3 regions of the Amycolatopsis silviterrae genome follow, and region 2 is predicted to be linked to each of the others. Evidence: riboswitches for the same ligand, from Rfam matches in the RefSeq annotation. Region 2 holds a riboswitch; each other region holds the start of a gene.
What was found. A riboswitch is a leader RNA that binds a small molecule or an ion and turns the genes downstream of it on or off. The one in region 2 is predicted to bind S-adenosylmethionine.
Positions count from the first base shown of each region.

Region 1 (10,056 bases), on a different contig from region 2:
GGGATGCCGTCGGGCCCGGCCGGAGCGCCTGGCTCTATGCCGAACGGGGTGCCCGCGGGTCAGCCGGGGATGCCGAACGGCCCGTCGTCGTCCGGAGTTCCGGCGCCCGGCGGCATGGCCGGAGCGCCCGGGATGCCGGGTGCACCCATGCCGGGTTCGATGCCGTCCGGCCCCGCCGGAGCACCGGGACCAATGCAGTCCGGCCCAGCCGCGATGCCAGGAGGCCCAGCCGCGACTCCCGTTCCGAACGGCGCTCCCGGCGGGTCCGGCCCGCATTCGCCCGCGCAGTCCGGGATCCCCGGCCCCGAAACGCCCGGGCATTCCGGCCCGCACCCACCTCCCGGAACCGGCGCGTACCCGCCCGGCCAGACGGGGATCCCCGCCGGGCCGGGCATGTCCGGCCCGTACGCCCCGGGACCGGCCGGGATTCCGGGCGCGTTCCCCGGCCAGGCCCCGGCGGTGTCCGGCGCGTACTCCCCCGTCCAGACCGGAATGCCCGCCCCGAACGTCTACAATGGACAGTCCGGGGCGTATCCGGCTCCGGATCCCGTCGTCAGCACGTGGGGCGTCCCGCAGACCGCGTCCTGGGCTCGCGGCGACGAACCCCGGCCCGCCGCCGCGCCGGCCAGGAAGGGGCGGATCGGCGAGACGATGCAGTCGCAGGGGCTGGAAGGGGAACAGCTTTCCGTGCAGCTGCTGGAAGTCCAGGATCCCGCCGATTTCCTCTTCGGCGCGGCCGGCTACCGGCTCGAGGACGGCGAGCGCGCGGTCGTCGTGCACACCGAAATCACCAACCGCGGGCCGATCCCGTTCGCCTCGCTGCCCGACAACTACCTCGAACTCGTCACCGACAGCGGCGAGACCGTCGCGAAGGCCCCGGTTTCGCTCACGTCCCGGCCGCCGCACAAGATCGGCGTGCAGCCGGGCGAGACGCTCGGCGGGCACACCGTGTACGTCCTGCCCACCGCGACCCGGGTGGTCTCGGTGCGCTGGAGCCCCCGGCCCGAGCCGGACGAGCGCACGTTGACCTGGGCCGTCGACTAGCGGCGAAATACCGGCATCGCAGTAACCGATGACGTGAAGAACAGTTTCGCGCCATCAGTCCAAGAATCGGCTGCCTCAATTCTCGAGAAAAGAAAAGCACAGCTGCCGGACGGCCCGGGTCGGCGCTAGTCTTGTTCAGGCCCGGCACGGACTGGCGAATCTGACCTCGGGGAGAGGATGGCATGGAGGTGACCTCGAAGCCCTCGCCGCCCAAGAAGACCAACTGGGCCGCGGTCAGCGGAGCGGCCGCAACGGTCAGCGCCCTCGTCGCCTTTTTGGCATATGCCAATCCGCACAGCCCTCCGACACCGAATCCCTCCGCACCCCCGGCAAGCTCACAAGAATCGCCCACGCCCGCGGCACCACCGTCACCGGTGTACACGCCGCCACCGCTGGTATACGCGCCACCGCCGACGACGTACTCGCTGGCGGACACAGCATCGGCGATGTACTACGGGGCCATCGCGATATCGCGCGATGGCAGCAGCGGCGCGTCCTTTAATGCCGATTCCGCCGCCGCAGCCGGCCGACAGGCGCTAGACAACTGTCGCCGTTCCGACTGCACGCTCATTACGCAATTCGTCAACAGCTGTGGCGCCGCCGCCTACAACCCCAGTACCGGCCGGTACCGGGGCGGTCATGGCACCACCGCAACCGAAGCCGAAACCAACGCCGTCGCCAATGCCGGCGGCGGCCACTGGATCCGCGAGGCTTGCACCGACCGATAGCCGGTCGGGGCCTGCCCCGCGCGGGTCTGCGTCGCTGCCGGTTTTAGTTCCCGTCCCGCAGGATCTCCAGCGCGCCGGCCAGGTCGGCCGGGTACTCGGCCTCGAACTCGACCCACCGGCCGTCCGCCGGATGCGCGAAACCGAGCGTCCGCGCGTGCAGCCACTGCCGCGTCAGGCCGAGTTTCCGGGCCAGCACCGGGTCCGCGCCGTAGGTCAGGTCGCCCGCGCACGGGTGCCGCAGCGCGGAGAAGTGCACGCGGATCTGGTGGGTACGCCCGGTTTCCAGCTTGACGTGCGCCAGCGACGCCGCCCGGAACGCCTCGACCACCTCGTAGTGCGTGACGCTCGGCCGTCCGCCCGCGACGACCGCGAACTTGTAGTCGTGCCGCGGATGCCGGTCGATCGGCGCGTCGATGGTGCCGCGCGTCGGATCGGGGTGGCCCTGCACGACGGCGTGGTAGCCCTTGTCGACGGTCCGTTCCTTGAACGCCCGCTTCAGCACGGTGTACGCGTGCTCGCTCTTCGCCACCACCATCACCCCGGTGGTGCCCGCGTCGAGCCGGTGCACGACGCCTTGGCGCTCGGCCGCGCCGGACGTCGAGATCCGCAGCCCGGCCGCGGCGAGCCCGCCGACGACCGTCGGGCCGGTCCAGCCGGGGCTCGGATGCACCGCGACGCCGACCGGTTTCGAAATCACCACGATGTCGTCGTCATCGTGCAGGATTTTCATGCCGTCGACCGGCTCCGCGACGATTTCCGCCGGACGATCCGGTTCCGGCAGCGTCACCTCAAGCAGCCCGCCCGCGGCGAGCCGGTCGGATTTGCCCGCCGGGCGGCCGTCGAGCAGCACGTCGCCCGCCGCGGCCAGTTCCGCGACGACGGTGCGGGACAGCCCGAGCATTTTCGCCAGCCCGGCGTCGACGCGCATCCCGTCGAGCCCGTCCGGGACGGGCAGCATGCGCGCGCTCACGCGTCTTCCTTCTTTTTGCCGCGGGTGGAGGTGCCGTCGTAGTCCTTGCCGAGCAGGGACAGCAGCACGATCAGCGCGCCGCCGACGCAGATCGCGGAGTCGGCGATGTTGAAGATCGCGAAGCCCTGCCCGTTGGGCGCGAACGCGGAGATGAAGTCGACGACGTGGCCGCGCAACGGCCCCGGCTCCCGGAAGAACCGGTCGGTCAGGTTGCCGAGCGCCCCCGCGAGCACGAGCCCAAGCCCGATCGCCCAGCCGACCGAGCGCAGCCTGCGCGAGATCCACACGATCGCGATGACGACGCCGATCGCCACCAGCGCGAGCACCCAGGTCATGCCGGTAGCCATCGAGAACGCGGCCCCCGGATTGCGGATGACCTGCAGGTAGATCAGCCCGCCGAGGATCGGCTTGGGCTCCTTGCCCTCAAGATTGGCGACCACGAGGTTCTTCGTGATCAAGTCGATCGCCCACAGCAGCGCCGCGACCGCGAACACCACCCAAACCCGCCTCTTAGGCAGCGGCGTGCCCTCCTCGGCAGCCCCCCGCTCAGGCGGTTCCGCAGACGGCTCGACCTCGGACTCAGACGGCGAAGGATCGGTGCTCACACCCCCATTGTCCACTCTCCAGCCCGACCACACCCAACCGGACCACAACCGCGGGATCGCGCCGGCGTTTGGGGTGAGCGGCGGGACAGGCCGAAGGCCCCTCCCGCCGCTCACCCCAAACGCCGGCTAAAAGCGATCCCGCACGCGACGGCGAAGCCGGCGCCATCAAACACAGCTGGTGACCCTCAAGCACAAACCCAGGCAAATCCCGCGCCGTGGTCACCAGCGCTGCCGCACAACCCGAGACCCCATCAAGCACAAAACGACGGCAGCTCCCGCGTATCCCCCACGGGCCCCCACCGCCCATCCACCTTCGCGTACTCCCACCGAGCCCCCCGAGCCACGATCTGCCGCAGCGCCAGCACCACCCGGTCCACGTGCTCCTCGGTGCTCCCCAGCCCAAGACTCACCCGAACCGCCTGCTGCCCCTCGCCGCCAGCCTCGCGAATCAACCGCCGAGCAGCCACATGCGCGCAGAACGCCCCGTCCCGCACACCGATCCCGTACTCAGCCGACAGCACCGCCGCCAGCCACCCCGGCTCAAACCCGTCGACCACGAAACTCAACGTCCCGACCCGGTCCACCGGCGCGTCAAAAAACCGCAACTCAGCAAACCCAGGCAGCCCCTCAAGCCCCTTGCGCAACCGCTCCAGCAACGCGGCCTCATGGGCCCCCACCGCATCCCAAGAAGCCGCCAGCTGCTCGCAAGCCACCCCAAGCGCATACACGCCAACGGTATTCGGCGACCCAGCCTCGTGCCGCTCCTCGCCGGAGTTCCACACGACAGCTTCCTCGGTCACCAGCTTCGTCGCCCCGCCACCGGCCAGATACGGCTCTGCAGCCCGCAACCAGTCACTCCGCCCGATCAACGCCCCAGCCCCGAACGGCGCGTACAGCTTGTGCCCAGACAGCGCGACATAGTCAACATCCAGCTCCCGCACCGAAATCTGCCGATGCGGAGCGAGCTGCGCAGCGTCAAGCGCCACCCGAGCCCCGTGCTTCCGGGCCACCGCGGCGATTTCGGCGACCGGCAGCAGCTCACCAGTCACATTGGACGCCCCAGCCACGACCACCAACCGCGGCCCCTGCGGGCATTCCGCAAGCGCTTCGTCCACAACGGACACCGCAGCCAACCGAGTCCGCGGCAACCGCACGCGCCGGACGTTCGGCCCCCGCCACGGCAGCAGCGCCGCATGGTGCTCACTGTCGAAAACAACCACGGAAGTCTTGCGCGGCAACGCCTTCGCCAGCAGGTTGAACGCGTCAGTGGTGTTGCGGGTGAAGATCACCGAGTCGCCGCTGCGCGCGTCCACGAACCGGCGCAACACATCCCGAGTGCGCTCGTACAGCCGCGTTGAGACCTGCGAAGCGAAACCCGCGCCCCGGTGCACGCTGGCGTACCAGGGAAGAAACTCGTCGACCGCCGAACGCACCGCGTCCAGACAGGGCGCGCTGGCCGCGTGATCGAGGTTGGCGTAACCGATGTCGCCGCCCGTGACCAGCGGCACCCGCAGCGTCGCACCAGCAACAGTGGGAACAGTAGCGGTGGGCCGGTCGAGTGCGAGAGTCATGACGGTGCCTCCTCGGCGTTCCGGGGGACCCCCGGCGAGGGGCCCGCGCTTGCCCGTCGCGCTGCGCGACCGGCCTGGTCCTCACCCGGGGCACCCCACCGCGGTAGGAGGGTTGCCGGCCAGCAAGCCGGGGCTTCGCGCTGGCACTCATGACCTGTTACGGACGATAGCGGAAACCAGGGGACCGAAACCAGCCCCGTCCCGTGATCTGAGACGACGGTCACCCAGAAGGTCCACAAAGGACAGAAAGGTCAGTTGCCCGATTCCCCGCGCCACCGGGCGAGGCGGCCTGCCCGGTCGACCGCGCGGATCCGGCGTTCGGTCGCGTCCCGGTCGGCCGCGGTCGTGACCACCAGAAGCTGGTCCTCGACCTGCAGCCGGCTGGTTTTCTGGGGCGTGAAGCCGGTCCCGCCGCGGACCACGAGGCTGACGGTCGCGCCGGCGGGCAGCCGCAGCTCCGACAGGTACACGCCGTGCAGCTTCGACCCCTTCTGGATCCGCACCTGCAGCAATTCCGCGCCAAGTTCGTCGAGTGGCGCGGAATCGACCTCGATCTCGTGCGCCTGCGCCGCCTTCGCCAGCCCGAGCACCCGGGCCAGCGGGCTGAGTGTCGCGCCCTGCAGCACGGTGAGCACGATGACGAGCACGAAAACCGCGTCCACGAGCCGCTGTGCGCCGGGCACGCCTTCGGACAGCGGGATCATCGCGAGCACGATCGGCACCGCGCCGCGCAGGCCCGCCCAGGACAGGAACGTCTGCTCGCGCCAGGGCAACCAGAACGGCAGCAGCGACAGGACCACCGACAGCGGCCGGGCGAGCAGCAGCACCACCGCGCCCGCGACGAGGCCCGGGATGAGCGCTTCGAGCAGCCGGGTCGGCGACGCGAAGAGGCCGAGCAGCACGAACAACCCGATCTGCGCGAGCCAGCCGAGCCCCTCGGCGAACGACAGGGTGTCCGACCGGTGCGGCAGCTTGGAATTCCCCAGCACCAGCCCGGCGACGTAGGTGGCGAGCAGGCCGGACGCGTGCGCCAGCTGTCCCGAGGAGTACGCGAGCACGCACACCGCGACCGTGGCGAGCGGGTACAGACCGGTGGCCGGCAACGCGGCCCGTCGCAGCGCCTGCGCGCCCAGCCAGCCGAACGCGAAGCCGAGCACCAGTCCGGTGAGCAGTTCGTAGACCACCAGCAGCGGCAGCGACCAGTCGACCGCCTCGCCGGACGCGAGCACGACGACCGCGATGTAGGCGGGCGCGTCGTTGATGCCGGATTCCAGCTCCAGCGTGCCGACGAGCCGTTTGCCTACCCCGGCCGAGCGCAGCACGGAAAACACCGCGGCGGCGTCGGTGGACGCGAGGACCGCGCCCCACAGCAGGGCGAGCCGCCAGTCGAGGCCGAGCAGCCAGTGCAAAGCCGCGCCGGTGACCGCGATGCTGATCACCACGGCCACTGTGGACAGCAGGATTCCGGGCCCCAGCGAGGGTTTCACCGAGGGCCAGCGCGTGGTGAGCCCGCCTTCGGTGAGGATCAGGACGAGCGCGGCGAGCCCGAGCGACTGGGTGAGCCCCGGATTGTCGAAGCGGATGCCGAACCCGGCCTCGCCGAGCACCACGCCGATTCCGAGATACAGCAGCAGCGACGGGAATCCGAGCCGGATGGACACCCGCACCGCGACGACCGAGACGACCAGAACCAGCGCTCCGACGCCCAAGAGCACGGGAAGTTCGTCCACTTCTCCGCCTCCCTCCCGGTCGCCCCAGGCGTCCAGAATAGTGAGGCAGTGTCCGGTTCCCGACCGCGCACCACCGTGCGGGGGACATCGCGAGTGTGTTACGACGCCTCGGCGGCACTCACCGTCGCGAGATCGACACCCAACGCGGCGAACGGACCCGTCGCGCCCGGCAAAACCCGCACCGCGCGCTGCTGGTCCCGCGTCAGCCATCCCGCTTCGACCGCCCGCTCCAGCACCGCCGCCGGGACCGCGCCGGCCAGGTGCTCCCGCCGCTCTGTCCAATCGAGACAGTCGCGCAGCAACGGCCGCCGCGGCCGGTCCGGCACCGCCACGCCGAGATCGGCCAGCACCTCGCGGCCGGAATCGGTGAGCGCGAGCCCGTCCGACACGTCGATCAGTCCCCGATCGACCATCCCGTCCCGCAACGCGACCCCGAGCGTCCCGGCCAGATGGTCGTAGCAGCTTCGCGCGAACGACAATCGCTGTACCCGCAACGAAGTCCGCAGTCCGGACGGCCGTTTCAGTTCGGCATGCTGAGCCAGATGCTCGATCAGCTCCGCGACGCGCGGGTTCGCGAGCCGAACGTAGGCATGCCGTCCCTGTTTCACCCGGGCCACGAACCCGGCCTCCCGCAGCCGGGTCACGTGCTCGCTGGCGGTCGACACCGCGATCTGTGCCGCGGCGGCCAGTTCGCCGACGGTCCAGGCGCGGCCGTCGAGCAGCGCGAGGCACATGGCCGCGCGGCTCGGATCGGCGAGCACGGCGGCGACCTCGGCCAAGGCGACGGTTTCCATAGGGCGAGGGTAGAGCGGGGAGAGTTCGGCGGCGGCCGAAGCGTGGGGGTCGTGAGTGTTTAAGCCGGTCAGAACCCAATGCCGCGTGGCTTAAGCCGACGCTGACGGTGCCGGGGGGCGGGGTTTGCGGTCCGTGAGGGGAACCCTGAGGGAATCAGATTCCCTCAGGGTTCCCCTCACGGACGTGAAGATACGGTCAGACGGGCATCAATCGCGGCTTAGGTTCCCAGCATTGGGTTCTGACCGGCATAAACACTCACGAGCCGCTACAGCTCGCCGAGGAACTTCGCGCCCAGCGAGACAGCCGGTTTGGAGTCGTTGGCCCCCTCCAGGAAGACCGCGAACGCCAGGTCGCCGCGGTAGCCGACGAACCAGCCGTGCGCTTCCGCGCCGTCGCCGAACTGGGCGGTGCCGGTCTTCCCGAACACCGTGCCGGAGCGGGACAGGCCGGTCGCGGTGCCGCCGGTGACGACCTCGCGCATCATCCCCCGCAGCGCCGACAGCACCGAGGCCGACGGCGGGTGGTAGCCGGTGTTGACCTTGGTGCCGTCCTCCCACAGTCTCGGCACGACCGCTCGCCCGGACGCCGCGGTCGCGGCCATTACCGCCGCACCCATGGGGCTGACCTGCACCTTTCCCTGGCCGATGCCGTCCTCGACCTGCTCGTCCGCGTTCGCCGCCGGGTCTACGCGGCCCAGTTCGGTGGAGAGGCCTTCGATGCCGAAGTCGGCGTTGAGGCCGAACTGGGTGGCTGCTTTCGCGAGCCCGTCGGCGGGCAGTTGCGAGGCGAGCCGGGCGAAGGTGGTGTTGCAGGACTTCGCGAAGGCTTTGTGGACGGTGGTGGTGCCCAGGTCGAAGCCTTCGTTGGAGAGGGTGCGGGTGCCGATTCGGTCCGTCAGCGGGCACGGGACCGAGGAATCCGGGGTGACCAGGCCGGCTTCCAGCGCGGCGGTCGCGGTGACGATTTTGAAGGTCGAACCGGGGGCGTACTGGCCGCTGAAGGCCGATGCCGCATTGGTGACGCTGCCGTTCTGCGCCACCGCCAGCAAGTCGCCAGTGGACGGCTGAAGCGCGACGAGGACCGCCTTGCCGCGGTAGCCGTCGACCGCCGCCTGCGCCGCGGCCTGGGTCGCGACGCTGAGGCCGGTAGTGGCCGGTTTGTGGTCCCCTTCGGGATTGCCGAACAGCGTTTCCAGGGGCTTCCCCGAGCTGTCGACGCGCTCGACCGCGAAGGCCTGGGACGCCTGGCCGTGGCCGGTGAGCGCCGAGCGCAGCAGCGGGAATGCCTTGTCGTCGGCGAGTTTCAGTCCGCCGTTGCCGGAAACGACGAGGGGTTTGCCGTCGCGGTCCACTACGGCCGGGACGTCCGAGGAGGCGATTGTCAGCCGCTGTCCGGCTTCGAGCTTGGGGTGCAGCGCCGACGACGCCCAGTGGACCCGCCAGGTGCCTTGCGCCTGGACGAGATCGAGATTCCCGGAGTAAGTCCAGGTGCGGCCGGCGCCGAGGCTCCAGGTCATGGTGTAGGCGGCGGTGGCCTTGTCGCCCTGCGGCGCGCCGACCGTGCCGAGCTTGGCGGTCAGCTGCGTGGGCCGGAGCGTCGCCAAGGCGTCCTGCAGCACGACGGCGGCCCCCGGTACCGCGTCGGTGGCTTTGGCGGCGGCCTCGGCGTCCTTTCCGGCAAGAGCGAGCAGGTACGCCCGGGCCGCCGACGCCGGGTCGCTCGGCCCCGCAGCCGTTGACGCCGGCTCCGCATCCGATGAAGCCGCGGTCGATCCTCCCCCGGTGAGCATCACGACTGCGGCCGTCACGATCGCGACCATGACCAGCGCGCCGCCGATCAGCACGCCCTTCTTCGCGGCAGGACTCACTGTCGCATTCCCCCTCGCCCACGCGGTCCGCCCGCGCCCCTGGCTCAGCTTGCCCATCGCGGAACGGAACCGGGCGTTACGGTGGCGGGAAAGCGGCTGTCCCGACGCTGATTCGTGATCAACGCCGAGCCGTATAGGTCGTTATACGACAGGCTGTCCGCGCCGGTAGCGGGCGCGGAGGTGGAAGCGTTCGCCCTGCTAGCCGAGGATGCTGAGGAATTCCACCGCGTGCGCGTCGGCGTTTCCGTACCAGTGCGACACCTGAGTATCGAATTCGGCGACTTCGCCCGCGCTGAGCACGAAATCCGCTTCGCCGAGGATCATCCGCAGCCGTCCGTTGAGGACGTACAGACAGTGGTATCCCTCGTGCGACCGCGGTTCCGGACGGTCATGCCGTCGCGGCGGCACGGGCGGGGATGCACGCGGGGGTCACCGCTGGGCGGGGCATCGACCAGCTCGTCCAGCGGCACCTGGTAGGCCTTGAGGGTGGCTCCCCGGCGGCGGCGCAGAGCACGCAGCCGCGGGCCGACCGCGGCCAGCACGGCGTCGAACTCTTCGCTCATCCGCCCATGGTGAGCCGGGCTTTGCGCTTCCCCCAAAAAACTTTGCCGAAACGGCGTGGTCTTGCTCCGGGCACCAACACCCGGAGCAAGACCACGACAAGGTCACGCCTTCGCGACCGCCACGCGCACCTTCACGCCCTCGCCGACCGTCCCGTCGAAGCCTTCGGCCGCCTCGCCGTAGGA
Region 1 is NZ_JBHUKS010000001.1:66,779-76,834, forward strand. Features, by position in the region: gene ACFSVL_RS00310 (AsnC family protein) at 115-1,044, shown strand; gene ACFSVL_RS00315 (DUF4189 domain-containing protein) at 1,227-1,772, shown strand; gene ACFSVL_RS00320 (RluA family pseudouridine synthase) at 1,816-2,742, opposite strand; gene lspA (signal peptidase II) at 2,739-3,347, opposite strand; gene ACFSVL_RS00330 (aminotransferase class V-fold PLP-dependent enzyme) at 3,599-4,918, opposite strand; SAM riboswitch class IV at 4,959-5,073, opposite strand; gene ACFSVL_RS00335 (potassium/proton antiporter) at 5,170-6,648, opposite strand; gene ACFSVL_RS00340 (ArsR/SmtB family transcription factor) at 6,747-7,442, opposite strand; gene ACFSVL_RS00345 (penicillin-binding transpeptidase domain-containing protein) at 7,709-9,310, opposite strand; partial or broken gene ACFSVL_RS00350 (cupin domain-containing protein) at 9,509-9,873, opposite strand; gene ileS (isoleucine--tRNA ligase) at 9,976-10,056, opposite strand, start outside.
Region 1: linked by a shared signal. The riboswitch ahead of ACFSVL_RS00330 (aminotransferase class V-fold PLP-dependent enzyme) and the one ahead of ACFSVL_RS03045 (methionine ABC transporter ATP-binding protein) in region 2 are both predicted to bind S-adenosylmethionine.

Region 2 (10,056 bases):
GGGTGTTTGCGCAACCTGCCAACACCCGTTACTGTCCCGTGATCGTGCCGGTCGGTACCGCGACGCGGAACCGGCTGATACGCCCACCAGTCACGTCAGTGCACGTCGGGGAAGCGGAACCGGGGTTGGTACGACTCGGGACCGTGACGATGGCGCTGGCTGGGGGTGTCGGACTTGAGAGGCGCGCCCGAGGGTGCGTCGCGAACGAAGGACGACGCGCGAGGTACGCGCGATGTCTTGGGAAAGGGAACGACCCGGTGACTGGTAGTCGGCAGGATGACACGCGTCTTGACGCGGGTTCGGCGTATTTCTCCTCCTCCGCTGGTTCGGTGGCCGTGCTCGACCGCGAGCTTGAGGACACCGCCTACGGGCAGATCGACTTCTCCGACGAGCTTCGCGTGACCGAGCAGGACGTGCTCGCCGCACTCGGCCCGGACGCCGACGCGCTGATGTCGGAGATCGACGTCGACGTGGACGAGCTGATCCGGCTCATCAACGCCGAGACCACGATGCTTCCGCCGCTCGTCCTCCCGGACGAGGTCGAGCAGGACCGCACCGCCTCCCCCCAGGCCAAGAAGGTCGAGGTCGAGGAGGGGCTGCGCGAGGCGACCAAGACCTGGAAGCGCCGCTTCCTCAAGGGTGCCGTGCTTTCGCTGCTGGTCACCATCGGTGGCGGCGGCGCGGCGGCGCTCGCGATGAACAAGAGCGTCACCGTCGACGTCGACGGCCACCAGCAGACCGTGCACAGCTACGGCGACACCGTCGGCGAGGTGCTCGAGGACGCGGGCCTGTCGGTCGGCGCGCACGACGCGCTTTCGCCCTCCCCACAGGCCGCGGTCGGCGACGGCGGCGTCATCAAGCTTGAGCGCGGGCGTCAGCTGAACCTCGTCGTGGACGGCGTGTCGCGGCCCTCCTGGGTCCGCGCGACCACGCTCGGCCAGGCCATGGACCAGCTCGGCATGGGCAGCATGATGTCCCAGGGCGCGTGGACGTCGATGCCGTCGTCCGGCGAACTGCCGCTCGAGGGCTCCACCGTCCAGGTCAAGACCCTCAAGCACATCACGCTTTTCGACGGCACCAACGCGCCCCGCAAGGTGGACACCACCGCGGTGACCACCAAGGAGTTCGTCTCCGACCTCAAGCTGAACCTCGGCCCGGACGACGCGATCGACGGCGGTCTCGACGTCAGCCTGAAGAACGGCGCCGAGGTCCACGTCAGCCGCATGGGCGTGTCGATGGTCAACCAGGAAGAGACCATCGACCCCGAGGTGCAGAAGGTCGACGACCCCACGTTGCTGCAGGGCCAGCAGAACGTCCAGGACCAGGGCACGCCGGGCAAGAAGCTCGTGACCTACAAGGTCACCAAGAAAAACGGCGAAGAGATCTCCCGCGAGCACGTCTCGGAGAAGGTCCTCGTCGAGGCCAAGGCCAAGATCATCAAGGTCGGCACCAAGAAGCCGCCGACGCCCGCGATCGGCGACACCGGCGCGTGGGACCGCATCGCGCAGTGCGAGTCGGGCGGCAACTGGTCCATCAACACCGGCAACGGGTACTACGGCGGCCTCCAGTTCGACCGCCAGACCTGGAACGCCTACGGCGGCCAGCAGTACGCCCCGACGGCCGACAAGGCCACCCGCGAGCAGCAGATCGCGATCGCCGAGAAGGTGCGCGAGGACCGCGGCGGCTACAGCGCATGGGGCTGCGGCCACAAGGCCTGAGCACCCTCCGATTTCCGGCAGGCGGCCGGGAGCCTCGCGCTCCCGGCCGCCTGTTTTCGTATGCCCCGTTGTCGCTGGGTAGGCTCGTCCGGTGGTGGAACTGCTGGGGCCTGCCGAAATCCGCGGGCTGGCCGACGAACTCGACGTCCGGCCCACGAAGAAGCTCGGGCAGAACTTCGTGCACGACCCCAACACGGTCCGCCGCATCGTCGAACTCGGCGGCGTGGCGCCGGGGGACGTCGTGCTGGAGGTCGGGCCCGGTCTCGGGTCGCTGACGCTCGGCCTGCTCGCCGCCGGTGCCGAGGTCATCGCCGTGGAGATCGACCCGGTGCTCGCCGCCCGGCTGCCGCGCACGGTGGCTGAGCGCGCGCCAGAGGCGGCGGACCGGCTGACCGTCGTCGGTGCCGACGCGCTGCGGGTCCGCGCCGCTGAGCTGCCCGCTGAGCCGGTGTCGATCGTGGCGAACCTGCCGTACAACGTCGCGGTGCCGGTGGTGCTGCACCTGCTGGCTGAGCTGCCGTCGCTGCGCAGCGGGCTCGTGATGGTCCAGACCGAGGTCGCGGACCGGATGGCGGCCGGGCCGGGCAGCCGCACCTACGGCGTGCCGAGCGTGAAGCTGGCTTGGTACGGCCCGGCGCGCAAGGTCGCAGCCGTGCCACGCGCGGTGTTCTGGCCGGTCCCGAACGTCGATTCCGCGCTGGTGTCGTTCACCCGCACCGACCCGGTCGCCGGAGTGGACCGCGCGCGGCTGTTCGCGGTGGTCGACGCGGCGTTCTCGCAGCGGCGCAAGACTTTGCGGGCGGCGCTGGCCGGGTGGGCCGGATCCGCCGAGCGGGCGGGCGAACTGCTCGCCGAGGCCGGGATCGACCCGAAGACGCGCGGCGAGCAGCTCGACGTGCACGCGTTCGCCCGGATCGCGGCCGCCGGCGCCTGACCGGGGACCCCTCCCGCCGGGACCGGGCTAGCTTCCGCGGCATGCTCCGGAACCTCTTGCTGGCCTTGTTCCAGCTCGTCGGCGCGTTGCTGATCGTCGGCGGGCTGCTCGGCATCGCGGCCGGGGTGGCGATGCGGTACAACGATCCGGACGCGGTGATGTGCGGCGACCGGGTGATGCCGCGCGATCCGTCGTACTTCTGCAGCGGCGGCGGCACCTACGAGTCCATGGCGCGGGCGCAGCAGGCCTCCTACGACCGCAGCCCGTACATCGCCGGGTTCTCCTTCGCGGGCGTGCTGGCCGGGATCCCGGTGGCCTACTTCGCGTCGAAGAAGCGGTACCGGTGGTAGCAGGATCAATCCTTCTGAGTGTCCGTACAACTACTCTCAGTCGCTGCCGAGATGGCCGGTTTGCTGTGACTGACGGCTCCTCAGCGCGCTGGCATTCGGGGGAGTCCGACTGCTCCCCGGCACGGATTGTTCAGCTGTCTCGGTTCGAGATGCTTCGCTTCGAGGTGCTATCTCGGCTCGGTTGCCGACGCGGCAGCGAGAGTGCCGGGGCACGCATCCAGCTCACCCTTGACAACGAGAAAACTATTGATCCATAAGATCTCCTGATCGTCCACAGTGGAACGAACTTGTTCGCGACCGACGGCTGGCGGGCCAGGTGCGCAGGTCGAGGCACTGTTCGGCGACCGAGGTTCCGGGTTTCCGGGTCCTGGACGCGGTGTTCCGGTATGCGGGCACCACCAGACGTGTGATCTGCACCAACGAGCTTGCGTTCAGCCAATGGGATCGGCTTTACTCGAAAGCGTCCATCCCGAGCGACTGAGAGACCTGGCTCGCCGAAGTCGCAGCAACCACCCTCCGCAGGGCAGGTGCTACCGCCAGGACCGATGGAGGCTGTTTTCGATGAAGAGGGTCACCCGCCCGCTCCTGCTGACCCGCCGGCGCGTAGTCGACGAAGGTCGCCGCACGGTATGTGCGTGTCAACGCTCCATGGTCATCGCCTGATCGTCTTTTCCGCAGTTTCTTGCGCCGTCCATTGTGGACGGTAATTCGATGACGCCTGGCGCGCCCGGAAACGGCGCCGCGCCTCGTTTTGCCTGGAGCCCTTTCGTGATCACTGTCGAAAACGTGTCCAAGTCCTTTCCCTTCCACGGAAATCGTGTCGCCGCCCTGCGCGACGTGAGTGTCGACGTGCAAGCCGGCTCGCTGTTCGGCGTCGTGGGCCCGTCCGGTTCCGGCAAGTCGACCCTCGCCCGCTGCATCGCGCTGCAGGAGCGGCCCGACCGCGGCGTCGTGCGGCTCGACGGCCTCAACACCGCGACGCTCGACGGCAAGCGGCTGCGCGAGATCCGCCGTCAGCTCGGCGTGATCGGGACCAAGCCGGAGCTGATCGCCGAGCGCACCATCGCCGGCAACATCGCCAGCCCGCTGGAGCAGCTCGGCGTCGACGGCCCGCAGCGGCGCAGCCGGGTCGGCTCGCTGCTCGACCTGGTCGGCCTCACCGCCCGCGCGACGCAGAAGCCCGAAGAACTCACCGAAGGCCAGCTCCGCCGGGTCGCGGTGGCCAAGGCGCTCGCCGCCGGACCGGCCGTGCTGCTCGCCGACGACCCGACCGCCGGGATCGCTCCGGAGGACTCCGGCGCGGTGCTCGCCGTGCTCGACCGGGCGCGCGCCGAGCTGGGCGTGACGATCGTGGTCACCACGCCGGACGCGGACGTCGTCCGCCGGGTCTGCGACGACGTCGCGGTGCTCGACAACGGTGCGATCGTCGAGCGCGGCACGGTGCTGGACCTGATCTCGACGCCGGACAGCTGGACCGCGCAGGCGGTGCTGCCGTCGATCGAGACGTCGCGCGCCCAGTCCGCGAAGTACGACCGCTCGGTCGATGTCGTGCTGATCGGCTTCGCGTCGGTGGGCGCCCTGCTGCCCGAGGCGGCCAGCCGCTTCGACGTGGAGCTGGCCACCATCGGCGGCGGGCTCACCCGCATCGGGGACACCCCGATCGCCCGCTTCCGTCTCGGTGTCCGCGGCGAGCGGGCCGACGCGGCGCTGTCCTGGATCGCCGACCGGGGTGCGCACGTGAGCCAGCCGGCTCGCGGTCCGCAGAGCGTCGTCGCTGCCTGATTTCCCTTTCGCCGAACCGTTTTCGAGGGCCGTCCCATTCGATTGGGGCGGCCCTCGCCGCGTCTGCGGGACACGGAGACCCATCAGTCAGGTCACGTGGGCAAACTTTTAGGACAGCTGTCCTGACGACTGTCCTTTGTGGTCGTTCCGGCGGAGGATCTCGGCCAGCGCCGGATCCGCGTGCGCTTCCGCGGTCTGCTTCCACTTCGCGACGAGGGTGGCGACCGGGACCGGATTGCCGAGAGATTCGGCTCGCTCCAGGGTTTCGGCCAGTTCGCCGACGAATGTCCGTACCTCCGCCGCCGACAGGTACCGCGCCCACGGGAACGCGGCGGGCAGCACCTCGGCGGTCTCCGCGGTCTCCGTGTTGCGGCGCATCAGCTCCACGAGGAGCGTGACGGCCGCCGAAACCGCGGCAGCCACCTGCTCCGCGCGCTCGGCGGTGACCAGCAGCAGATCTGGTTTGTCCTTCTCCCGTCGGCGAATCCGGACCGAACGGCTCGGCGAACGTTCGAGCTGGTCCACCACCTGGCGCGGGCGCAGCGACAGCTCCGACAGGTTGACCTCCGGCACGCGCATACTTCCAAAGTACTTCCAAACTGGCCCGGCGGGCCAATCCGGAGCGACGGCTGGGGGAACTTCTGTGCCAACGTTTTCTCCTGGCGGCGCCTGACCTGCGGCAGCCACGTAGGCTGGACGGGTGCTCGCTGTCGTTCCACCACCAGTCACCGTCCGGGTCCCGGCCAAGGTCAACCTGCACCTGGCCGTCGGCGACCTGCGGGCGGACGGGTTCCACGAGCTGGTCACCGTCTTCCAGGCGCTTTCGCTCACCGATGAGGTGACCGTCGCGGCCACCGACGAGCCGGGGCTCGAGGTGTACGGCGAGGGCGAGCGCAGGGTGCCCACCGACGGTGCCAACCTGGCGTGGCGCGCGGCTCGCGAGCTGGCCGCCTACGCCGGAAGGCCGGACGCGGATGCGCCGAAGGTACGCATCGTGCTGCGCAAGGGCATTCCGGTCGCCGGCGGCATGGCGGGCGGGAGCGCGGACGCGGCGGCGGCGCTGGTCGGGCTCTCGTCGCTCTGGAAGCTCGACGTCACCCGCGACGAGCTGGCCACCATCGCCGGCCGGCTGGGCAGCGACGTGCCTTTCGCGCTGTACGGCGGCACCGCGCTCGGCACCGGCCGCGGCGAGCAGCTCGTGCCGGTGCTCGCGCGGCACACGTTCCACTGGGTGCTGGCCTTCGACGAGGAGGGCCTGTCCACCCCCAAGGTCTTCGGCGAACTCGACCGGCTGCGCGCGGACGGCAAACCGCCGCGGATCGGGTCGCACACGCCGGTCGTGGAGGCGCTCGCGTCGGGTGATCCTCGCCAGCTGGCCCTGTTGCTCGGCAACGACTTGCAGGCGGCCGCGGTGTCGCTGCGGCCAGGCCTGCGGCGCACGCTGCGTGCCGGGGTGAACGCGGGCGCGCTGGCCGGCTGTGTGTCCGGCTCCGGGCCCACGTGCGCGTTCCTGTGCTCCGACGCGGAAACCGCGGTCGAGGTGGCCGCCGAACTGTCCGGCGCGGGAGTGTGCCGCACGGTGCGGGTCGCGCACGGCCCGGTGCCCGGCGCGCGCGTGGTCGGCGGCGACGACGCACCGCGCAACGTGCCGCCACGCGTGCACGCCTGAAAAAACCATCGCTTGAATCAATAGTCCACAGTGGAAAGGATCCGGATGGCCAACCTGGTCAACCTGGAGTCGGTGAGCAAGTCCTACGGTGTGAAGCCGTTGCTGGACAACGTTTCCCTCGGTGTCGCCGAGGGGCAGCGGATCGGCGTCGTCGGGCTCAACGGCGGCGGCAAGACGACGCTGCTCGAAGTCCTTTCCGGACTGAGCGAACCGGATTCCGGCCGGGTGAGCCAAGTTCGCGACCTGCGGATGGCCGTCGTCACCCAGCGCACCGAGCTGCCGGACGGGAGCACGGTCGGCGACGTGGTGTTGCAGCGCTACGGAGCCGAGCACGAATGGGCCGCCGACGCGCGCGTCCGGTCTATTGTGGACGGGCTGGGGATCACCGCGATCGGCCTCGACACCCCGACCGCGAACCTGTCCGGTGGCGAACGCCGCCGCGTCGCGCTGGCCGCCGCGCTGACTGGCGAACTGGACCTGGTGGTGCTCGACGAGCCCACTAACCACCTTGATGTCGAAGGCGTGCGCTGGCTCGCCGATCACCTGCTGGGCCGGCGGATCGCGGTCGTGGTCGTCACGCACGACCGGTGGTTCCTCGACACGGTCGCGAGCCTCACCTGGGAGGTCGCGAACGGCCGGGTCGAACAGTACGAAGGCGGCTACGCGGACTGGATTTTCGCGCGCGCCGAACGGGCTCGCCTCGCCGCGACCGCCGAGGAGAAGCGGCAGAACCTGGCGCGCAAGGAACTGGCGTGGCTGCGCCGCGGTCCGCAGGCGCGTTCGTCGAAGCCGCGCTACCGCGTCGAAGCGGCCGAGGCGCTGATCGCCGACGTGCCGCCGCCGCGCGATTCCGTGGAGCTGATGGCGTTCGCGAAACGCCGGCTCGGCAAGACGGTGCTGGAGCTGGAAGACGCGTCGCTCACGGTCGGCGACCGGACGCTGGTCGACCACGTGACGTGGCGGATCGGCCCCGGCGACCGGATCGGCCTCGTCGGCGTGAACGGCTCCGGCAAGACCACGCTGCTGAAGCTGCTGGGCGGCGACGTCGAATCGCCGACTGGCCGGCGCGTGCAGGGCAAGACGGTCGCGCTCGCGCACCTGCGCCAGGAACTCGACGATCTGCCCGCTGACCTCCGGGTGCTGCAGGCGATCGAGCAGGTCGCGGGCCGTGTCGTGTTCGGCAAGCAGGAGATGACCGCGTCGCAGCTTGGCGAGAAGCTCGGCTTCCCGGCCGCCCGCCAGTGGACGCCGGTCGGTGACCTCTCCGGTGGCGAACGCCGCCGGCTGCAGCTGTGCCGGTTGCTGATGGCCGAGCCGAACGTGCTGCTGCTGGACGAGCCGACGAACGACCTGGACATCGACACCCTGCAACAGCTCGAAGACCTGCTCGACGGCTGGCCGGGCACGATGGTCGTGGTCTCGCACGACCGGTACCTGGTCGAGCGCGTCTGCGACGCCACGTACGCGCTCCTCGGCGACGGCAAGGTCACGCACCTGCCGGGCGGCATCGAGGAGTACCTGCAGCGGCGCGCTCGCGCGAAGGAAGCCGCGCCGCGCCGGGAAGCACCGGCGGCGGAGAAGACCGAGGCCAAGCGCAGCGCGGCGGAAACCCGTGCGGCGCAAAAGGAACTCGGTCGCCTGGAGCGGAAGCTGGACCAGCTGGCGAAGCGTGAGGAGAAGCTGCACGCGTCGCTGGCCGAGGCGGCCACCGACCCGGAAAAGCTGATCGAGCTGAACACCGAACTGAAGGCCGTCCTGGCGGAGAAGGACGACGTCGAGGCGCGGTGGCTGGAGACCTCCGAACTCGCCGAGTGACGCAGCTCGTCTGACGCCGGACATCCGCTGTTCACGCCGCCGCGGGCGGTCCGCGGAAACCGGACAGTAATCTGACGCACATGAGTCGGTTTGTGGACACACTGGTCGGAACTGCGGCGGACCGGGGACAGCGGCGCGGCATGGTGACCGGCGAGCCCAAGGAGCCGGTGCGCCGGACCTGGGCGCAGGTGCACGACGAGGCGCGCCGGATCGCGGGCGGGCTGGTCAGCGGCGGGTTGGCGCCGGGAAGCGCGGTGGCGGTGCTGGCCGCCGCGCCGGTGCTCATCGCGCCGACCGTGCAGGCGGTGTGGCTCGCCGGCGGCAGTGTGACGATGCTGCACCAGCCGACGCCGCGCACCGACCTCGGCGAATGGGCCGAGGACACGGTGAAGGTGCTCGAGATGATCGGGGCCGAACTGGTCGTGCTCGGTGAACCGTTCGACCAGCTCGCGCCGGTGCTCGAGGGCAAGGGCATCAGCTACCGGCTGATCTCCGACCTCGCCAAAGCCGAACCGCTGCCCGAGATCGTGCCGACCGCCGAGGACGACACCGCGCTGCTGCAGCTCACCAGCGGATCCACCGCGGAGCCGAAGGCCGTCCGGATCACCTACGGCAACCTGTACACCAACGTCAAGGCGATGGTCGACCGCGCGGAGTTCGAATTCGACACCGACGTGATGGTGTCGTGGCTGCCGACCTTCCACGACATGGGCATGGTCGGCTTCCTGACCGTGCCGATGACGTTCGGCGTCGAGCTGGTCAAGATCACGCCGGTCGAGTTTCTCACCGGGCCGTTGATCTGGCCGGAACTGATCAGCAAATACGGCGGTACCACGACGGCCGCGCCGAACTTCGCGTACGCCATTGTGGGTAAGCGGATGGCGCGGGTCGAGGACGACAACGCCTATGATTTGTCGAAGCTGCGGATTGCACTTAATGGTGCGGAGCCGATCGACGAGACCGCCGTCCAGACCTTTGTGGACGCTGGGAAGCGATTCAAGATGCCGCCGGAGTGTGTTTTTCCCGCTTATGGGATGGCTGAGGCGACGTTGGCGGTTTCGTTCGCGCCGTTGTTCACTGGGTTGACTTTGGACATTGTCGAAGCCGATGCGCTTGAGGCAGACAATCGTGCGGTGCCGGTTCCGGAGGGGGATCCTCGGCGGGGGACGGACGAGGTGCGATCGTTCGCGTTGCTTGGGCGGCCGTTGGATGGGCTGGAAGCGGACATCGTCGATGAGTCCGGTGTTGTGTTGGGGGAACGGCAGGTTGGGGAGATTCGGCTTCGTGGCGAGGCGGTGACGCCGGGGTATTTGACGGTGGACGGGCCGTTGGATACGCGGGGGGCCGATGGGTGGATGAAGACTGGCGATCTTGGCTATCTGGTTGATGGGCAGATCGTGATTTGTGGCCGCCGTAAGGACGTCATCATTATGGGCGGGCGGAATTTGTACCCGACTGATATTGAGCGTGCGGCTGGGGCGGTGGATGGCGTGCGGGCTGGGAATGCCGTTGCGGTCCGGCTGGATGCGGGGAGTCGGCGGGAGCGGTTCGCTGTGGTGGTGGAGTCGAAGCTGGCTGGGGATGTGGTGGAGGAAAGCCGGTTGGGGAAGGAGATCGCTGGCCGGGTTCGGGATGCGGTGGATATGCGTCCGTTCGCGGTGGTGGTGCTTCCGGCTGGGAGTTTGCCTAAGACTCCGTCGGGGAAGGTGAAGCGGGCGGCTACTGCGGTGCAGTATGCGGAGAAGATTGCGCGGAATGCTGTTGTTTGATTTCTGGGTGGTTTGAGTT
Region 2 is NZ_JBHUKS010000003.1:275,103-285,158, forward strand. Features, by position in the region: gene ACFSVL_RS03030 (transglycosylase family protein) at 258-1,718, shown strand; gene rsmA (16S rRNA (adenine(1518)-N(6)/adenine(1519)-N(6))-dimethyltransferase RsmA) at 1,810-2,652, shown strand; gene ACFSVL_RS03040 (hypothetical protein) at 2,694-3,002, shown strand; SAM riboswitch class I at 3,464-3,554, shown strand; gene ACFSVL_RS03045 (methionine ABC transporter ATP-binding protein) at 3,771-4,784, shown strand; gene ACFSVL_RS03050 (hypothetical protein) at 4,893-5,363, opposite strand; gene ACFSVL_RS03055 (4-(cytidine 5'-diphospho)-2-C-methyl-D-erythritol kinase) at 5,485-6,453, shown strand; gene ACFSVL_RS03060 (ABC-F family ATP-binding cassette domain-containing protein) at 6,499-8,268, shown strand; gene ACFSVL_RS03065 (fatty acyl-AMP ligase) at 8,349-10,037, shown strand.

Region 3 (10,056 bases), on a different contig from region 2:
TTCATCCGCTTCTTGCCTTCCTTCTGCTTCTCCAGCAGTTTCCGCTTCCGCGAAATGTCGCCGCCGTAGCACTTGGCGAGCACGTCCTTGCGGATCGCGCGGATCGTTTCGCGGGCGATGATGCGCGAGCCGATCGCGGCTTGGATCGGCACCTCGAACTGCTGGCGCGGAATCAGCTCGCGCAGGCGCGTCGCCATGCGGTTTCCGTAGGTGTAGGCGGCGTCCTTGTGCACGATCGCGGAGAACGCGTCCACCGTCTCGCCCTGCAGCAGGATGTCGACCTTCACCAGGTCGGCCACCTGTTCGCCGGACTCCTCGTAGTCGAGCGACGCGTACCCGCGCGTGCGCGACTTCAGCGTGTCGAAGAAGTCGAAGATGATCTCCGCGAGCGGGATCGTGTAGCGCAATTCGACGCGGTCCTCGGACAGGTAGTCCATGCCCAGCAGGGTGCCGCGCTTCGCCTGGCACAGCTCCATGATCGTGCCCACGAACTCCGACGGCGCCAGGATGCTCACCTTCGAGATCGGCTCGTGCACCTCGGAGATCTTGAGCCCGCCCGGCCAGTCCGACGGGTTCGTGACGATCACCTCGCTGCGGTCCTCCAGCACCACCCGGTACACCACGTTCGGCGCGGTCGAGATCAGGTCCAGCCCGAACTCGCGCTCCAGCCGGTCCCGCGTGATCTCCAGGTGCAGCAGGCCGAGGAACCCGCAGCGGAAGCCGAAGCCCAGCGCGACCGACGTTTCCGGCTCGTACGTCAGCGCGGCGTCGTTGAGCTGCAGCTTCTCGAGCGCCTCGCGCAGTTCCGGGTAGTCCGAGCCGTCCACCGGGTACAGGCCCGAGAACACCATCGGCTTCGGCTCGCGGTAACCGGCCAGCGGTTCCGTCGCGCCGTGCCGCTCGGAGGTCACGGTGTCGCCGACCTTCGACTGGCGCACGTCCTTCACGCCGGTGATCAGGTAGCCGACCTCGCCGACGCCGAGTCCCTTGCTGGCCTTCGGCTCCGGCGAGATGATGCCGACCTCGAGCAGTTCGTGCGTCGCTCCGGTGGACATCATCTTGATCTTCTCGCGCGGCGTGATCTTGCCGTCCACCACGCGGATGTAGGTGACGACGCCGCGGTAGGTGTCGTAGACCGAGTCGAAGATCATCGCGCGGGCGGGCGCGTCCGCGTCGCCGACCGGCGGCGGGACCTGGCGGACGCATTCGTCCAGCAGCTCGGTGACGCCCATGCCGGTCTTCGCCGACACGCGCAGCACGTCCGAGGGCTCGCAGCCGATGATGTGCGCGATCTCCGCCGCGTACTTCTCCGGATCCGCCGACGGCAGGTCGATCTTGTTCAGCACCGGGATGATGTGCAGGTCGTTCTCGAGCGCGAGGTACAGGTTCGCGAGCGTCTGCGCCTCGATCCCCTGCGCGGCGTCGACCAGCAGGATCGCGCCCTCGCACGCCTCGAGCGCGCGCGAGACCTCGTAGGTGAAGTCCACGTGGCCGGGCGTGTCGATCAGGTGCAGGACGTGGTCCTGGCCGTCGACCTGCCACGGCAGGCGCACGTTCTGGGCCTTGATCGTGATGCCGCGTTCCCGCTCGATGTCCATGCGGTCGAGGTACTGCGCGCGCATGGCCCGCTCCTCGACGACGCCGGTCAGCTGCAGCATCCGGTCCGCCAGCGTCGACTTGCCGTGGTCGATGTGGGCGATGATGCAGAAGTTGCGGATCAACTCCGGCGGCGTGAAGGTGGTGTCGGCGAACGTCTTGGGCGCTGTCACTCGGGCTGTCCTCGGGATGGTGGGGGATGTCCGTACCCCATCGTCCCATGGACCTCCGGGTGCGGGTGGGGGTCATCCCCGATGCGGCCCCGCGCGTCTCGTGATGACCTCGAAGGATGACCACTTCACCCTCCCCCTCGCCCGGTCCCGGCGTCCTCGACGCCGCGCTCGACCGGGCCTTCGGCCACCCCAGCGGCCTGCTGGGCAGGCTCGGCGGCAAGCTGATGTCAGTCGGCAACGCCGCGACCGAACACCGGATCGTCGACCTCGCCCGCCTCGAACCCGACGAGGTCGTGCTCGTCGTCGGCCCTGGCCCCGGGGTCGGCCTCGACGCGGCGAGCAAACTCGCCGGCGAGGTGATCGGCGTCGAACCCTCCCCCGAGATGCGCGACCTGTGCACGGACCGCTGCGGCGACCGCGCCGAGGTGCGGGCGGGCAGCGCGGCCAGGACCGGCTGCGCGGACGCCTCCGCGGACGTCGTGCTGACCGTGAACAACGTCCAGTTCTGGGAAGACCGCGCGGCGGGTTTCGCCGAACTGTTCCGCGTGCTGCGGCCAGGCGGACGGCTGCTGCTGTCGGCGCACGAGAAGTGGCTTCCGGTGACGCGGCACGAACTCGCCGGCGAAGCCGCCGCCGCGGGGTTCACCGACCTGCAGACCTGGACCTGGGACCCGCCCGGGTTCGCCGCGCTCGCCGCCCAGCTGCGGGCCGTGAAACCGGGCTAGCGCTTGTCGCGGCGCAACGGATGGTCCTCCGGGACCTCGACGAGGACGATCCGCAGGCCGTCCGGGTCGGCGATCCACGCCTCGTCGGTGCCCCACGGTTCGCGGCGCGCCTCGCGCACCGGCTCGACGCCGCGCCCGGCCAGTTCGGCCAGCGTCGCCGGGAGATCGCGGACCTGCAGGAACAGATTGACGTCCGGACCGGGCCCGGCCTCGCCGGTGCCGACCACCTCGATCGACCCGCCGCCGGCGAAAAACCGCGTGCCGCCGGGGAACTCGCGCTCGATCGCGAGGCCGAGAGCGTCGCGGTAGAACGCGGTCGACACCTCGTGGTCGCGGGGGTGGATCAGCACCCGGCTGCTCAGTACGTCCATGGGTCCTGCCTACCTGAGCCGCTCAGGCGACCGCAATCGCAGCGATCCCGGCCAGCACCACCAGCGAGCCGGCGAGCCGGCGGACCGCGTTGCGCTCGCGGAGCACGAGCCAGGCGGCGACCCCGCCGAAGACGATCGACAGTTCGCGCGCCGGCGCGACGAGGCTGACCGGCGCGATCCGCAGGGCGTACAGCACCAGCAGGTATCCGGCGGGCGAGGCGAGTCCGACGATCAGCACCTCGCGCCGGTGATCGCGCCACAGCCGTTTGATGTCGGACCGGCCGCGCGCGGCGGTCGGCGCGAGCAGGATGCTCTGGGCGATCGCGCCGCCGCCGAAGTAGACGAGCGGCGGCACGCTCAGCGACGTGACCGAATGCGCGTCCCAGAGCGTGTAAGCCGCGATGACCACTCCGGTGGCGACGCCGTAGAACACCCCGGCGCGCCGGGCTTGGGCGTCGCCAGTGCTGCCGCCGCCGAGACTGATCACCAGGACGCCCCCGACCACGAGGAAGGCACCGATCAGCCCGAGCACGCCCGGCCGTTCTCCCAGGACCGTGACGGCCACGAGCACCGAGACCAGCGGTCCGGTGCCGCGCGCCAGCGGGTAGACGATCGAGAGGTCGCCGACCTCGTAGCCGCGCTGCAGCACGATCCCGTACACAACGTGCAGGACCGCGGTGACCAGCGCGGCGACCAGCCAGGTCCACTGTGGACGTTCCGGTTCGACGGCCAGCGCGACCGCGATCACCGGGAGCATCGCCACCGCCGAAACGGTGTAGTACAGCCAGACGAACCGCGGTCCGCCGGAAACCCGTTTGGCGGCGAGATTCCACGAGGCGTGCACGACCGCGGCGACGAGGACCATGGCGAGGGCAGTGGTGTTCATCCGGACCCCTTCAGGTTTTCAGCGCATGCTGAAGACCGGGTCCTCCAGGCTTTTGTCCCGTCAGATGAACGGCAGGGCTCGGTGTCCCGCCGAAGGTGCCGCTCGGACCAGCCCCGCCCGCCCTCGTTGTCTTCGCGACCCGCTCTGCGGGACCACGGGCAGGCGACGGAACCCTAGGCACTACCAAGATCCACCGTAACGGAGCCGCAGGCGGAATGCCGAACGGATTCCGGCTCCGGGGCCCGCGCCGGGGCCGCGAGCAGGGCTGTTAAGATTTTCGACTGTTGCCGTGCGGCATTCCGTCAGGGAGGAAACCCGGCAGTCCCCTCAGGACTGATCCGGAGCCACGCGAACGCGGCAGCGACCTTCACCGAGTGAAAGAGGAACGCCTCCATGGCCAACATCAAGTCGCAGGTCAAGCGCATCACCACGAACGAGAAGGCGCGGCAGCGCAACCTGGCGATCCGGTCCTCGGTGAAGACCGCGATCCGCAAGTTCCGCGAGGCCGCCGAAGCCGGTGACAAGGACAAGGCCCTCGAACTGCAGCGCGACGCCGCCCGCAAGCTCGACAAGGCCGTCACCAAGGGCGTCATCCACGCCAACCAGGCCGCGAACAAGAAGTCGGCTCTCGCGAAGCGCGCGAACCAGCTCTGAGCGCAGTCTTTCCGGAAGGCCCGGCGGCTTCGGCGGCCGGGCCTTTTCGATGCCCGGATCAGCGGGCGCGGCGGCAGACGCCTTGACCGCTCAGCGGTCTCCCTTGGCCGCGACCACGTCGAGGACCGCGCGCTGCAGTGCGTAGGTGGAATCGGCCGCCGCGCCCTTGACCTCGGCGTTCAGCCGTGCGACCACGCGCATCGCGGACGCCAGGCCGTCCTGGCCCCAGCCGCGGGACTGGCCCTGCGCCTTGCGGATCTTCCACGGCGGCATGCCCAGCTCGCCCGCCATCTGGTTCGGATTGCCGCGCCCGGCGGCGGACACGCGAGCGATCGTGCGGACCGCGTCGGCCAGCGCGTCCGCCACCAGGACGTGCGGGACGCCCAGCTGCATCGCCCACTGCAGCGACTCCAGCGCGGCGGCCCGGTCGCCCGCGACGGCCTTTTCCGCCACCGCGAAGCCGGTCACGTCGGCGCGTCCGGTGTGGTAGCGGCGGACCGCTTGCTCGTCGACGACTCCCCCGGTGTCGGCGACCAGCTGCGTCGCCGCCGAGGACAGCTCGCGCAGGTCCGAGCCGACCGAGTCGAGCAGCGCCATCAAGCCGGCTCCGTCGATCTTCCCGCCCGCGCGGCGCACCTCGTTGCGGACGAACGACTCGCGCTCGGCCGGCTTGGTGAGCTTCGGGCATTCGGTGATTTCCGCGCCCGCTTTTTTCAACGCGCCCGGCAGCGCCTTGGCGGCTTTGCTCCTCCCGCCGCCGCTGTGCACGACCACGAGGACGATGCCTTCGGCGGGCGCTTTCAGGTACGCGAGGACCGCGTCGGACAGCTCCTGCGAGATGTCCTGCGCCGACTCCAGCACGATCACGCGCCCCTCGGCGAACAGCGAAGGACTCACCAGCTCAGCGAGCACGGGCGGTGTGAGATCGGACACCCGCATCCGCGTGAGGTCGGCCGTCGGGTCGGCGGCCTTGGCCGCGTCGAGCGAGGCGCGCACAGCCCGTTCGATGAGCAGTTCTTCCTCGCCCGTGACGAGGTGCAGCGGCGCGGGTGCGGTGGTCACCCGGCCATCCTCTCACCCGGTCGCCGGGCCGCCCGCCCCGGTGATGTGGGCCGCCTCCGTGGCACGAGCTGATCGGGATGTCGTACGGTGTAGCCGAGGACGCGCCCACCGGTGCTCCGACAACCGAATACCGCTCATCCAGAGGGGCAGAGGGAACGGCCCGACGAAGCCCCGGCAACCGGCGTACAGCCTGTCATCCCGCGATCGCGGGGTAGCTGACGACCACGGTGCCAATTCCGGCCCGCTTCGGCGGGGCAGATGAGGAAAGGAACCTCGCGATGACTGCAGCCCTCAGCGCCACCTCCGCCAACAAGACGATCGACCTCGGTCCGGCCGTCGAACTGGTGTCGAAGGAAGAAGGGCACCGGCAGCCGCTCGCTCCGGAATTCGTCTCCGCCGAAGACTTCTCGCCGCTCGAGGTCGCCTACGACTTCGGCCGTATCCGCCGCGAGGACATCGAGGCGGGCCCGCGCAACATCTGGCGTTACAAGAAGCTCCTTCCCGTCCCCTCGACCGTCGAGGAGACCCCGAACACCGAACCCGGCTGTACCCGGCTGGTGCGTGCGGACCGGCTCGCCAAGGCGCTCGGCCTCAAGAGCGTGTGGGTCAAGGACGACACCGGCAACCCGACGCACTCGTTCAAGGACCGCGTGGTCGCCGTCGCGCTGGCCGCCGCCCGCGAGTTCGGCTTCGAGGTCCTCGCGTGCCCGTCGACCGGCAACCTGGCCAACGCGACGGCCGCCGCCGCGGCGCGCGCCGGCTGGCGGTCGGTCGTGCTGATCCCGAAGAGCCTCGAGCGCGCGAAGATCCTCACCACCGCGGTGTACGACGGCGACCTGATCGCCGTCGACGGCAACTACGACGACGTCAACCGGCTCGCCACCGAACTGGCCGGCGAGCACCCGAAGTGGGCGTTCGTGAACGTCAACGTCCGCCCGTACTACTCCGAGGGCTCGAAGACGCTCGCCTACGAGGTCGCCGAGCAGCTCGGCTGGCGGATCCCCGAGCAGATCGTCGTGCCGATCGCCTCCGGTTCGCAGCTCACCAAGGTGGACAAGGGTTTCCGCGAGCTGGGCCAGCTCGGTCTCGTGGACGCCAGCCCGTACAAGGTGTTCGGCGCGCAGGCCACCGGCTGCTCGCCGGTCTCCGCCGCGTACCGCAACGGCCACGACGTGGTCCAGCCGGTGAAGCCGGACACCATCGCCCGCTCGCTCGCGATCGGCAACCCGGCCGACGGCCCGTACGTGCTCGACGTGGTCAACCGCACCGGCGGCGCGATCGAGGACGTCACCGACGAAGAGGTCGTCGAAGGCATCCGGCTGCTCGCGCGCACCGAAGGCATCTTCACCGAGACCGCGGGCGGCGTCACCGTGGCGACCGCGAAGAAGCTCGTCGAAACCGGCAAGCTCGACCCGGACGCCGAAACCGTCCTCCTCATCACCGGCGACGGCCTCAAGACCCTCGACGCGATCGAGAACCACGTCGGCCCGAAGGCCACCGTGCCGCCGTCCGCCGAAGCCGTCGCCAAGGCGCTCGGCTACTGACGCACTGGCCCGGGGTCCGCACGCCCTACCGCGGCGGGCCCCGGGGCTCACCCCGGCGTGCGACCGCCGGTCCGCCTCCGCCTGGCAGAACGGCCGTGTCGCCGTCCACGTCGGTCCGGGTGACCAGTACTCCCATCGTGCCGAGAACGTCCACTGTGGACTTGCTCGGATGCCCGTATCCATTGCCCGCGCCGACGCTGATCAGCGCCGTGCGCGGCCGCACCGCCGCGAGGAATTGCGGCAGCGAGTATCGCGAGCCGTGATGCGGCACCTTCAGGATGTCGGCCCGCAGGTCGACGCCCTCGGCTAACAGGTCCGCCTGCGCGGCGAGTTCGACGTCTCCGGTCAGCAAAACCCGGCCAGCCGAGGTGTCGGCGCGCAGGACGACCGAGCTGTTGTTGATCATCGTGCCGTCCTGCAGGGCAGGCGACCGGGTGGTGGCGTAGCGCGGACCGAGCACGTCCAGCGACAGCCCCGGCCATTCCAGCTTTTGCCCTTCGCTCAACTGCACCAGCGGCACGCCACGACGCCGCGCTTCGCCGGAAACCGACTGCCACGCCCACGCCGGAGCGCGCCCCGGCCCGACCGCGATCGCGCCGACCGCCCGTCCGTCGAACACCGAGGCGAGACCTCCGATGTGGTCCGCGTGCAGATGGCTCAGGAGCAGCAACGGCACTCGTTCGACGCCCAGCCTCCGCAGGCATTCGTCGACCGGCCCAGGTTCCGGCCCGGTGTCGACGACGACGGCCCGGCCGGGTTCGGCAGTGGCGAGAACGACCGCATCTCCTTGCCCGACATCGCATTCCACCATCGCCCAGCCGTGCGGCGGCCAGCCAGGCAGCAGGACCTTGGCCGGCACGACCGTCAACAGCACGACAACCAGTCCGATCGCCACCAGCAGCCGGAGGCGACGAAACCGAGCCGCCACCACGAGAACGACCAGCAAGGCCGCCGCGCACAATCCGCCCCACCAGCCACCGGGCCAGGACAGCGTTGCTCCGGGCGTTCGTGCGCCATGCCGGGCGACGGTGAGCAGCCATCGTGCTTCCGGATCCGCCAATCGGATCAGCAGGTGCCCGGCACCCGGCCACCATGGCCCGACGACGGTCGCGAGCACGCCCAGCACGGTCACCGGCGCGACCACTGGTGCCGCAAGGACATTGGTGACCACCGAGACGAGGCTGACCGTGCCCGCCATCCCGGCGATGACCGGCGCGGTGACTACGAACGCGGCCAGCGGCACGGCCAGGCCTTCGGCGTAACCCGGCGGAACTCCCCTTCGCACCAACGAATCCGCCCATCGCGGGGCGAGCAGCACCAGTCCCGCAGTGGCGAGAACGGAAAGCGCGAAACCGAAATTGGCCGCCATCGTCGGATCCCACGCGACCAGCACGCACACCGCGAACGCCAGGGCGGGCAGCGCCGAACCGCGTCGGCCGAGGGCCAGCGCCAGCAAGCCGATGCCGCCCATGACACCTGCCCGCACCACGCTCGGCTCGGGACCGACCAGCACGAGGAATCCGGCCAGGCAGGTGCCTGCCGCTGCGGCGGAAAACCTCGGGCCGGCTCGCGCCAATCGGCACAGCAGCAGGACGGCTCCGCCTACGATGACGAGGTTTCCACCGCTCACTGCCATCAAGTGGGTGAGCCCGGAGGCGGTGAACTCGGCCTCGACCCGTTGCGGCAACGCGCTCGTGTCGCCCAGCACCAGTCCGGGCAGCAAGCCCGCCGGTTCCTCCGGCAGGATCCCGCACAACGAATGCAAACTGTTCCGCAGCACTGCCGCCGCGCGCTGCCACCACGGGGCTTGCCCGACGTCAGCCGGCGCGGCCCGGACAGAGACGACCGCAGCCGTCAGCTCGCCGCCACGTGCGGGCATGAGACGGCCGGACGTCGTCACTTCCTGGCCTGGCAGCAGGCCGTTCCATCCGGCGACGGGTGCCAGCAGCAAAACCCGGCCGGTCGATTCGATTGGCTGACTGTCCACTGTGGCCGTTATGACCTGTGCCGGGATCGCCACCGACCGGGTTCCCGCCTGTTGATCCGCATAGCCCGCCTGGTGGATCGGCCGGGGACGCTCGTTGATCTCGACCAGCAGCGTCGCCGTGACGCCGTGCGTGGCAGCGGCTCCCAACGGGTCGGATGCCGCGTCGTGAATGCGCAGAGCGGTCGGCACTGCTGCGACGAGCCCGACTAGCACTAACGCTCCCCCGACCCCGGCGTAGCGGGAACGGCCGCGGAGGAGAAGCACTGCGGCCCCGATGACCGTTACAGCACCCACCACGGTCGCGACCCACCAGCCGAGCTGGAGCCCGGCGAGCGTCGCCGCCCATCCGGCGACGGAGGCGGGAACGAGGCGGAAATCGTGGTCGCGTCGCGGATTTTCTTCGGGTGCCGGCTTCATCCGACCGTCACCTGCTCGCGAAGTCTTTCGAACTTGCTCTCGCCGATGCCGTCTACGTCGCGTAGCTGTTCGACACTCGAGAATCCGCCGTGCTGGGTGCGCCAGTCGGCGATGCGCCGGGCGGTGACCGCGCCGACGCCGGGGAGACTGTCGAGTTGTTCGGCCGTCGCGGAGTTCAGGTCGATCTTGCTGGCCGCGCCCGCTGAACCGGCTGGTGCCGCCTGAGCAGCGGCGACGCCGACCGCCACCTGCTCGCCGTCGGTGAGTTTGCGGGCAAGGTTCAGTACGGTCAGGTCTACGCCGGGGTTGGCACCGCCGGCCGCACGGAGAGCATCGGCGACACGGGAACCCGACGGCACAGTGACGAGTCCTGGGGCGCGCACGTGGCCGACGACGCTGATGACCAGCTTTTCGCTGGCCTTCGGCGCGTGCGGGGTCTGGGCCCGGGCCGTCGGCAGTGGCGGGGCGATCTCGGCTGCGGGTGAGCGGCCGAAGATCGCCAGGCCACCGGCTATTACGGCAGCGGCTGCCAGTAAGGCTAGAGCGAAGACCACCCCTCGACGGGAGAGGAAGCCGGGTATGCCGTTCGATCCGGGAAACCACCGGGGTGCGCTGGGTTGCGGCAGCCAGCGGCGCACTAG
Region 3 is NZ_JBHUKS010000011.1:407,337-417,392, reverse strand. Features, by position in the region: gene lepA (translation elongation factor 4) at 1-1,769, opposite strand, end outside; gene ACFSVL_RS17475 (class I SAM-dependent methyltransferase) at 1,886-2,494, shown strand; gene ACFSVL_RS17470 (VOC family protein) at 2,491-2,865, opposite strand; gene ACFSVL_RS17465 (DMT family transporter) at 2,888-3,751, opposite strand; gene rpsT (30S ribosomal protein S20) at 4,145-4,405, shown strand; gene holA (DNA polymerase III subunit delta) at 4,496-5,467, opposite strand; SAM riboswitch class I at 5,599-5,732, shown strand; gene thrC (threonine synthase) at 5,746-7,011, shown strand; gene ACFSVL_RS17445 (ComEC/Rec2 family competence protein) at 7,037-9,415, opposite strand; gene ACFSVL_RS17440 (helix-hairpin-helix domain-containing protein) at 9,412-9,969, opposite strand.
Region 3: linked by a shared signal. The riboswitch ahead of thrC (threonine synthase) and the one ahead of ACFSVL_RS03045 (methionine ABC transporter ATP-binding protein) in region 2 are both predicted to bind S-adenosylmethionine.